DNA from 4 places in the Pseudomonas sp. DY-1 genome. Region 1 is predicted to be linked to each of the others. Evidence: predicted binding sites of a transcription regulator. Region 1 holds the regulator's gene; each other region holds the start of a gene.
The links. The regulator FliA, encoded in region 1, starts transcription of late flagellar genes. The targets are predictions, from matches to a motif close to CTAAAGTTTNNNNNNNNNNNGCCGNTAA.

Region 1 (2,190 bases):
GCAGGTTCCCCGCAGCCACCAACTGGTGAGCCGTGCGGTCAGCCTCCAGGCTCCGGAGGACCCGAGTGAAGAAGCCATGGCTGACCTGTTCGCCGGGCTTTACCAGAATCCGGCGCGCCGCGCCGGTTGAAGAATTGTGAACCGCCTCCTCGGGGGGCGGTGCTGGACCGCCAACTGGCCCCTAAGGCAAGGTATTTGAAATGGGTAGTATGCATCCCGTACAGGTGATCGCGGTGACCGGCGGCAAGGGCGGCGTCGGCAAGACCAACGTGTCCGTGAACCTCTCGCTGGCCCTGGCTGATCTTGGCCGTCGCGTCATGTTGCTGGACGCCGACCTCGGCCTGGCCAACGTCGACGTCCTGCTCGGCCTCACCGCCAAGCGCACCCTGGCCGATGTGATCAATGGCGAATGCGACCTGCGCGACGTGCTGTTGCAGGGACCGGGGGGCATTCGTATCGTCCCGGCCGCCTCCGGCACCCAGAGCATGGTGCAGCTTTCGCCCATGCAGCACGCCGGCCTGATCCAGGCATTCAGTGAAATCAGCGACAACCTCGATGTGCTGGTGATCGACACCGCCGCCGGCATCGGCGATTCCGTGGTCAGCTTCGTCCGGGCAGCGCAGGAAGTGATAGTGGTCGTCTGCGACGAACCGACTTCCATCACCGACGCCTACGCGCTGATCAAGCTGCTCAACCGCGATTACGGCATGAACCGCTTCCGCGTGCTGGCCAACATGGCCCACAGCCCGCAGGAAGGGCGCAACCTGTTCGCCAAACTGACCAAGGTTACCGACCGTTTCCTCGACGTCGCCCTGCAGTACGTGGGTGCCGTGCCCTACGACGAGTCGGTGCGCAAGGCCGTGCAGAAGCAGCGCGCGGTCTATGAAGCCTTCCCGCGTTCGAAGTGCTCCCTGGCCTTCAAGGCCATCGCGCAGAAGGTCGACAGCTGGCCGCTACCGGCCAATCCGCGGGGCCACCTGGAGTTCTTCGTCGAGCGGCTGGTCCGGCAGCCGTCTGCGGAAACCCCTGTATGACACCCGCCACGGGGCTGCGTATGTACGGCAAGGCACAGGCAAGGGATTCGCAACATCAGTTGATCGAGCGCTATGCCCCCCTGGTCAAGCGCATCGCCTATCACCTGCTCGCGCGCCTGCCGGCCAGCGTTCAGGTGGAAGACTTGATGCAGTCCGGGATGATCGGGTTGCTCGAGGCCTCGAAGAAATACGACGGTAGCAAGGGCGCCAGCTTCGAAACCTACGCCGGCATCCGCATCCGCGGGGCCATGCTCGACGAAGTCCGCAAGGGCGACTGGGCGCCGCGCTCGGTGCATCGCAATACGCGCATGGTGAGTGATGCGATCCGCACCATCGAGGCCAGAACTGGCCGTGACGCTAAAGATCAGGAAGTTGCTGCCGAACTTGGATTGAGTCTCGAAGACTACTACGGCATCCTGAGCGACACCTTGGGCAGCCGCCTGTTCAGCTTCGACGACCTGTTGCAGGACGGCGAGCAGGGCGGCGTGCACGAGGACGCCGGTGTCACCCAATTCTCGCCTTCCCATGATCTGGAAGAAGATCGTTTCCAGGCCGCGCTGGCTGATGCCATCGCGAACCTGCCGGAGCGTGAGCGCCTGGTGCTGGCGCTGTATTACGACGAAGAACTGAACTTGAAGGAAATCGGTGAAGTGCTGGGGGTCAGCGAGTCGCGAGTCAGCCAGTTGCATAGCCAGTGCGCGGCACGTCTGCGCGCACGGCTGGGCGAATGGCGCGCGCGCTGAGCGGTACACCGCTTTCGGATTTGAATGGCGTCCCCGGCAAGAGGGGCGTTTGAGACTGTACGGAGGTCGACTTGGACAAGAACATGAAAATCCTCATCGTTGATGATTTCTCGACGATGAGACGCATCATCAAGAACCTCTTGCGCGACTTGGGATTCACCAATACCGCCGAAGCGGACGACGGCACCACCGCCCTGCCGATGCTGCACAGCGGAAACTTCGACTTCCTCGTGACCGACTGGAACATGCCTGGCATGACCGGTATCGATCTGCTGCGCGCGGTACGCGCCGATGAGCGCCTTAAGCACCTGCCGGTCCTGATGGTGACTGCCGAGGCCAAGCGCGACCAGATCATCGAAGCGGCTCAGGCCGGTGTGAACGGCTATGTGGTCAAGCCTTTCACTGCCCAGGTC
Region 2 (2,190 bases), 1.4 Mb from region 1:
TCGGAGGAGTCGACCGCCGACTCCTGAGAGTCCGGAGCGTCCTTCAGTTCAGGATTGAGCGTGCGATCAGGTGCAGGCGTCGGCGTCCCGCCCAGGTCGATGACATAGGGGCTGGCGCTCTCTGAGAAGCCGATAGGGTCCTTGAAGTAGCCGGAAATGGCTTTCTTCTGTTCCGGAGTCGCCGAAGACATCAGCCATAGCACCAGGAAGAAGGCCATCATCGCGGTGGCGAAGTCGGCGAAGGCGATCTTCCATGCGCCGCCGTGGTGCCCGGCAGCGTAGCGCTTGACGCGCTTGACGATGATCGGCTGATTGTTCTCCATGACTCAGCCTTCAGCTGCCACGTACGGCCTGCTCCAGCTCGCTGAAGCTCGGGCGGTGAGCCGGGAACAAGGTCTTGCGGCCGAATTCCACCGCCAGGGACGGCGGCATGCCGGAGGCCGAGGCGACCAGGCAGGCCTTGATGGACTCGAACACGTTCAATTCCTCGCGAGCGTCATGCTCCAGGGACACCGCCAGCGGTCCGAAGAAGCCGTAAGCCGCGAGAATACCAAGGAAGGTACCTACCAGCGCCGCGCCCACGTGCTGGCCAAGGGCTGCCTGCTCGGCCTCGCCCAGCATGGCCATGGTCACCACGATGCCGAGTACCGCCGCTACGATACCGAAGCCCGGCAGGCCATCGGCAATGCGGTTGACCGCGTGAGCCGGGTGTTCCAGCTCTTCCTTCAAACTGGCCAGCTCCATGTCGAACAGGCCTTCCAGCTCATGAGGCGCCATGTTGCCGGAGGACATGATGCGCAGGTAGTCGCAGATGTAGGCAGTCATCCGCTCATCCTTGAGGATACCGGGATACTTGCTGAAGATCGGACTGGCGGCCGCGTCTTCGATATCGGCCTCGATGGCCATCATCCCCTCGCGACGGCTCTTGTTGAGGATTTCGTAGAGCAGGCGCAGCACCTCGAGGTAGAAACCGTGAGTGAAGCGCGTGCCGAACATCTTCAGCGACTTCTTGAACACGATCATTGTCGTGCTGCCAGGGTTGGCCTGCAGGAAGGCGCCCAACGCAGCACCGCCGATGATCATTACCTCGAAAGGCTGGATCAGTGCGGCGAGTTTGCCGTGTGACAGGAGGTATCCACCGAGCACACTGGCGAATACGACGATGATGCCGATGATTTTTGCCATAGGAAGGAAGCTTGAAGAGTCAGTAGAAAGGGTTATGAAAAGAGACCCTTCTAATTATCGGAAAATATGCGCCAGACTATAGCCTGTTCAGGCGAAAAGCCAGATTGGCGGCCCCCTATGTCAACCGCAAAGCCCATGCCACGCAGCCTCGAAGGCTGGATCAAGCACCTCGACGGGGTGCGCCTGCCCGTTCCCGCTGCCGCCCATGAGAAAGTTCGCCGGGCCCTGGGGGACAACCGCCGCTCCCTGCGCGACATCTCCGACCTCACCCAGGACAGCCCCGCCCTGGCCCTCAGCCTGCTGCGCGAGGCCAACGCCAGCGGCAGTATGCTGAGCAGCCCTGCGGAAAGCCTGGAAGTGGCCCTGAGCCGCCTCGGCCTGAAGCGTGCGGAAGTGCTGCTCAATCGCTTGCCAGCTGTACCTGAGGATGAAATTCCCCACGGTCTGCGTCAGCTGCAACTGATCAGCCAGCATGCCGCCCAGCAGGCGAACGGCCTGTTCGCCGCCCGCCTGGCCCGTCTCTGGCAGGAAATCCACTGGTGCAGCCTGCTGTTCCTTTCTCCCCTGTGGCCGTTGCTGGCCAGCCACCCTGAGCTCTTCGACATCTGGGAAAGACGCGTGCTGGGCGAAGGCGAGCCGGCCATCAAAGTCGAGCGCGAACTGCTCGGCGTGCCACTGCTCCGCCTCTGCCATGGCCTGGCCACGCACTGGAGACTGCCCGACTGGATCGTCCAGGGCTATCGCCTGCTGAGCGACGATCGCCGCTTGCTGGTTCAGGCCTTGCACATCGCCCGCGACAACGAGCACCCACTGCACCAGCAGCAACAGCTGGACGGCAATCCCGCCCTGGCTCGTTGGCTGACCCAGCCGGGCAACTCCGTGCTGCTGGCCAACGGCCTGGCGATTTCCGCCCATGCTGGCTGGGGCGACGGGCACAGCCTGCGCTGGCAGCGTCTCACCGGCCTATTCATGAAGATGCCCCTCGACGAACTGCAACAGCAGGTC
Region 3 (2,190 bases), 400 kb from region 1:
CAATGGCTGGACACGCTTCATCCTCGAATTCCCCACCCCCTGAAACGCAGAAGGCGCACCATGTGGCGCGCCTTCCCGGCACATCAAACCAATCAGGGCTGTGCAGTGGACCAGTCGATCAGCCCCAACTGCCAGGTCGCCAGGATCAACAGGCCGAAGCCGATGCGATACCAGGCGAACGCCGCGTAACTGTGGCTACCAATGAACTTCAGCAGACTGCGCACGGCGATCATGGCGAAGATGAACGACACCACGGAGCCCAGGGCGAACACCGGCAGGTCGCTCGGCTGGAACAGGTCGCGATACTTGTAGCCCGAGTAGACTGCCGCGCCGACCATGGTGGGCATGGCGAGGAAGAAGGAAAACTCGGTGGCCGCCTTGCGCGACAGACCGAAGAGCAGCCCGCCAATGATGGTCGCACCCGAGCGGGAGGTGCCCGGAACCAGCGCCAGGCACTGTGCGCAACCAACCTTGAGTGCATGCTTCCAGGTCATTTCATCTACGGATTCGGCCTCTACGCGATGCTGACGCTGCTCCGCCCAGAGAATGACCACGCCACCGACCACCAGGGCCGACGCAACGGTGATGGGGTTGAACAGGTAGTGGTGAATGATGTCGGAGAACGCCACCCCCAGGATCACTGCCGGGAAGAAGGCCACCAGCAGGTTGAGGGTGAAGCGCTGGGCGTTGCGCTGTGTGGGCAGGCCGACGACGACGTCGAAGATCTTGCGTCGATATTCCCAGACAACTGCGAGAATGGCTGCGAGCTGGATGATGATGTTGAAGGCGATCGCCCGTTCACCGGTGAATCCCAGCAGGTCCGCGACCACGATCTGGTGGCCGGTACTGGAGATCGGCAGGAACTCCGTCAGGCCCTCGACAATCCCCAGAATGATGGCCTGCAAGGCCGTCCACAAATCCATCGAAAATCTCCCCCGAGGCGCGCTCTTCTGGCGGCCTTTTCGTTACGTGCATGCAGTTGGCTGGTGGCGCAAATGTGCGGTTCGGCGATGAGACCGGGCACCGACGTGCGGGTTCCGGGGACGAACGAGCCTTCAGCTTTGCCCCGAAGCGCCGAAATGCTAACAGAGAGCCCATTGGAAATCGCGGCTAAAGGCTGATTGAAATCAGCCACGCGGACTGCTCTGCTTCAGGCACGTAACCAATAACAAGAAACCAGGAGTTCCCGCCCCATGCACAGCTTGCGCAACCTGCCGATCAGCCGCCGTCTCTGGCTGATCCTCATCGTCGCGGTATTCATGCTGGTCACCCTTGGCGTGCTGATGCTGCAGCAGATCTACGACGACCTCTACCAGGGTAAGGAGCAGAAGACCCGCCATGTGGTCGAGACCGCAGTGGGCGTGCTGCAGTACTACCAGTCCCAGGAAGCCGCAGGCACCCTGCCCCGCGAAGAAGCGCAGAAGCAAGCGATGCAGGCAGTCCGCGTCCTGCGTTACGACAAGGGCGACTACTTCTGGATCAACGATCTGACGCCGCGCATGATCATGCACCCAACCAACGCCAAACTGGAGGGCCAGGATCTCTCCGGCTACAAGGACCCGGACGGCAAGGCGCTGTTCAATGAAATGGCGCGCGTTGCCAAGGCTCAGGGCGCAGGCTTCGTCGAGTACCGCTGGCCCAAACCGGGTGCGAGCGACCCGGTGCCGAAGGTTTCCTACGTCCAGTTGTTCGCCCCCTGGGGCTGGGTAATCGGCTCGGGCATCTACATCGACGACATGCAGGTGGAGTTCCGTGATCAGGCCATGCGCGCCTCATTGGTGGGATTGGCCATTGCCATCGTGATGGCGCTGCTGGTCATCGTCATCGCGCGCAGCATCACCCGTCCGCTGGACGAAGTGGTTTCCGCGATGGCCAACATTGCCAGCGGCGAGGGCGACCTCACCAGCAGCCTGGATACCCAAGGCCGCGACGAGATCACGGCCCTGGGCGGTCACTTCAATGCCTTTACAGGAAAACTGCGAGGCGTGATCCGCCAGTCCCTGGACGCCGCAAACGCCCTCGACCAGGCCGCGAGCAGCCTCGACGGCATTGCCAGCAACGGGCTGCGCCAGAGCGAGCAGCAATCGCTGCAAATGGAGCAAGTGGCCACCGCCATCAACGAAGTCACCTACGGCGTGCAGGACGTGGCGAAGAACGCCGAGCATGCGGCCAGTGAAGTGCTTCACGCCG
Region 4 (2,190 bases), 2.5 Mb from region 1:
CAAGGCGCTGCTCTATGGCGCCATGCTCGGCACCTTGCCGGACCTGGACGTGGTGATCCGCTACACGGACGCGGTGGCGGCGATGACCTACCACCGTGGCTTCAGCCACTCCATCTTCGTGCTCAGTGCCCTGGCGGCACTACTGACCTTGCTGGTACGACGATGGCGCCCCAATCCGGGATATTCCACCCAACGCCTGTTCCTCACCCTCTGGCTGGTGCTGGTGACCCATCCCTTGCTGGACGCCTTCACCAGCTATGGCACCCAACTGCTCTGGCCGATGCAGACCCCACCCATCGCCTGGTCGAGCATCTTCATCATCGATCCGCTGTACACCCTGCCCCTTTTCGCAGCGGTGATCGGTGGACTGCTATTCGGACTACGCGAGCGCACCCCACGCCTGCCCGTGGCGGCGCTGGCACTGTCGAGCCTCTACCTGCTTTCAAGCCTGGGCGGCAAGTTCATGGCCGAACAGCGGGTTCATGAGGTGCTGGAACGGGAAGGCATCCGTCCGCAGGCCATCTTCAGCGCCCCGACGCCCTTCAACACACTGCTCTGGCGCGTCACCGTGCTGGACGGCGAGGACTATCACGAAGCGCTGGTCAGCTGGTTCGACCATGAGCCGCCCAGGCTCGAGCGCATCCCCCGCGGCACCGACCTGGCCCGGCGCCTTCGGGATTCGCCACAACACGTACGCCTGGCCTGGTTTACCCACGGCATCCTGCGCTACGACCAGATCGACCAGATGCTGGTGGTCACCGACCTCCGCCTGGGCATGACCGGTTTCCATCCTTTCCGCTTCATCCTCGCGGAGCAACGCGACGGCCGCTGGCAACCGGTGGCGCAAGCGCGGCGCTGGCCGACGAGCCGGGGCGACCTGGCGCGCCTGAAGCTGCTATGGCAGCGGATCTGGCATGAGGATCAGGTGATTCCCTTATCCAGTTGGGCGGGAATGCTGCAGCGCTAGGGAATTTACTGAGTCGCGCCTCTCTCATGACGCTCGCACAGCGGCCGATAAACTCTCCAGCGCCACTGGTTGCTGGACTACCCTTGCCAGCATCGGGCCAATCCAGCGGGTACAGGACATGAAAATAAGACAGAAAATGGTCGCCTCCGGGGCAATCAGCGTCGTGGCCGCCGCCCTCCTGGGTGGCATCGGCTACTGGGGACAAACCGAGCTGGCCGACGCTCTGGCCGAGAACCAGCTCAGCGTCAGCGCACTGCGCAATCATCTGGAGGGCGACATGATGCATGACGCCCTGCGCGCGGACGTTCTGGCCGCCCTGGTGGTGCAGCCGGGTGACCAGGCCGGCGCCGATCAGGTGCGCAATGACCTGCGCGAGCACAGTGAATGGTTCCGCCGCACGCTCGGCGACAATGCCAAGCTGCCGCTCACGGCGGACATCCGCACCGCAATCGCCGAATCCCAGCCTGCCCTGGAAAGCTACATCGGCGAAGCCGAGCGGATCGTCAATCTCGCCCTGCGCGATCCGCAGGCGGCCCGTGCCGAACTGCCCTCCTTCGAGCGCAGTTTCGGCGAGCTGGAAGAGAAGAACGAAGCCCTCAGCAGCAAGATCGAATCCCACGCGGCCCAGACCCGCGCCGACGGCGAAGCTGCCGTCAGCAGTGCTGCCGCCTGGCTCGTCGGCGGCATCCTGCTGGTGATCGGCCTGCTCTGCGTGGTCACCAGTCAATTGATGCGCGCCGTGCTACGGCCGCTGGAGAAGACCGTCGGCGTGGCGCGAGCCATCGCCCAGGGCAACCTGCTCACCCAGGTCAGCATCGACAGCGACGACGAGGCCGGCCAGTTGCAGCGGGCGCTGGCCGAGATGCAAGTCAACCTGCGCCAGATGATCACCACCATCCGTAGCGAAAGCGAGGAGCTGCGCGGCACCGCGCACCGTCTCAGCAAAACCTCGCAAAGCATCGTGGATGGCGCCAGCGAGCAATCCGACAGTGCCACCAGCATGGCCGCGGCCATGGAACAGATGATCACCAACATCGGCCAGATCGCCGAACACGCGCGCAATGCGCAGAATATTTCCGCCCAGTCGGAAGACCTCGCCGGCAGTGGCGGCAAGGTGATCCTCGGGGTGGTTGAAGGCATGAACCGCATTGCCGACGCGGTCAACCAGTCCTCCAGCACCATCACCGCGCTGGGCCAGTCGTCGGAGGAGATCCACTCCATCA

Region 2: the regulator FliA is predicted to act here: its motif matches at 1,240-1,267, upstream of motA (flagellar motor stator protein MotA).
Region 3: the regulator FliA is predicted to act here: its motif matches at 1,054-1,081, upstream of D6Z43_RS03415 (methyl-accepting chemotaxis protein).
Region 4: the regulator FliA is predicted to act here: its motif matches at 991-1,018, upstream of D6Z43_RS12960 (methyl-accepting chemotaxis protein).

What each region holds. Positions count from the first base shown of each region.
Region 1 is NZ_CP032616.1:274,366-276,555, forward strand. Features, by position in the region: gene flhF (flagellar biosynthesis protein FlhF) at 1-130, shown strand, start outside; gene fleN (flagellar synthesis regulator FleN) at 201-1,034, shown strand; gene fliA (RNA polymerase sigma factor FliA) at 1,031-1,777, shown strand; gene D6Z43_RS01515 (chemotaxis response regulator CheY) at 1,861-2,190, shown strand, end outside.
Region 2 is NZ_CP032616.1:4,782,916-4,785,105, reverse strand. Features, by position in the region: gene motB (flagellar motor protein MotB) at 1-323, opposite strand, end outside; gene motA (flagellar motor stator protein MotA) at 334-1,185, opposite strand; gene D6Z43_RS22455 (HDOD domain-containing protein) at 1,303-2,190, shown strand, end outside.
Region 3 is NZ_CP032616.1:671,315-673,504, reverse strand. Features, by position in the region: gene D6Z43_RS03425 (heavy metal sensor histidine kinase) at 1-43, shown strand, start outside; gene D6Z43_RS03420 (undecaprenyl-diphosphate phosphatase) at 93-923, opposite strand; gene D6Z43_RS03415 (methyl-accepting chemotaxis protein) at 1,194-2,190, shown strand, end outside.
Region 4 is NZ_CP032616.1:2,746,448-2,748,637, forward strand. Features, by position in the region: gene D6Z43_RS12955 (metal-dependent hydrolase) at 1-967, shown strand, start outside; gene D6Z43_RS12960 (methyl-accepting chemotaxis protein) at 1,086-2,190, shown strand, end outside.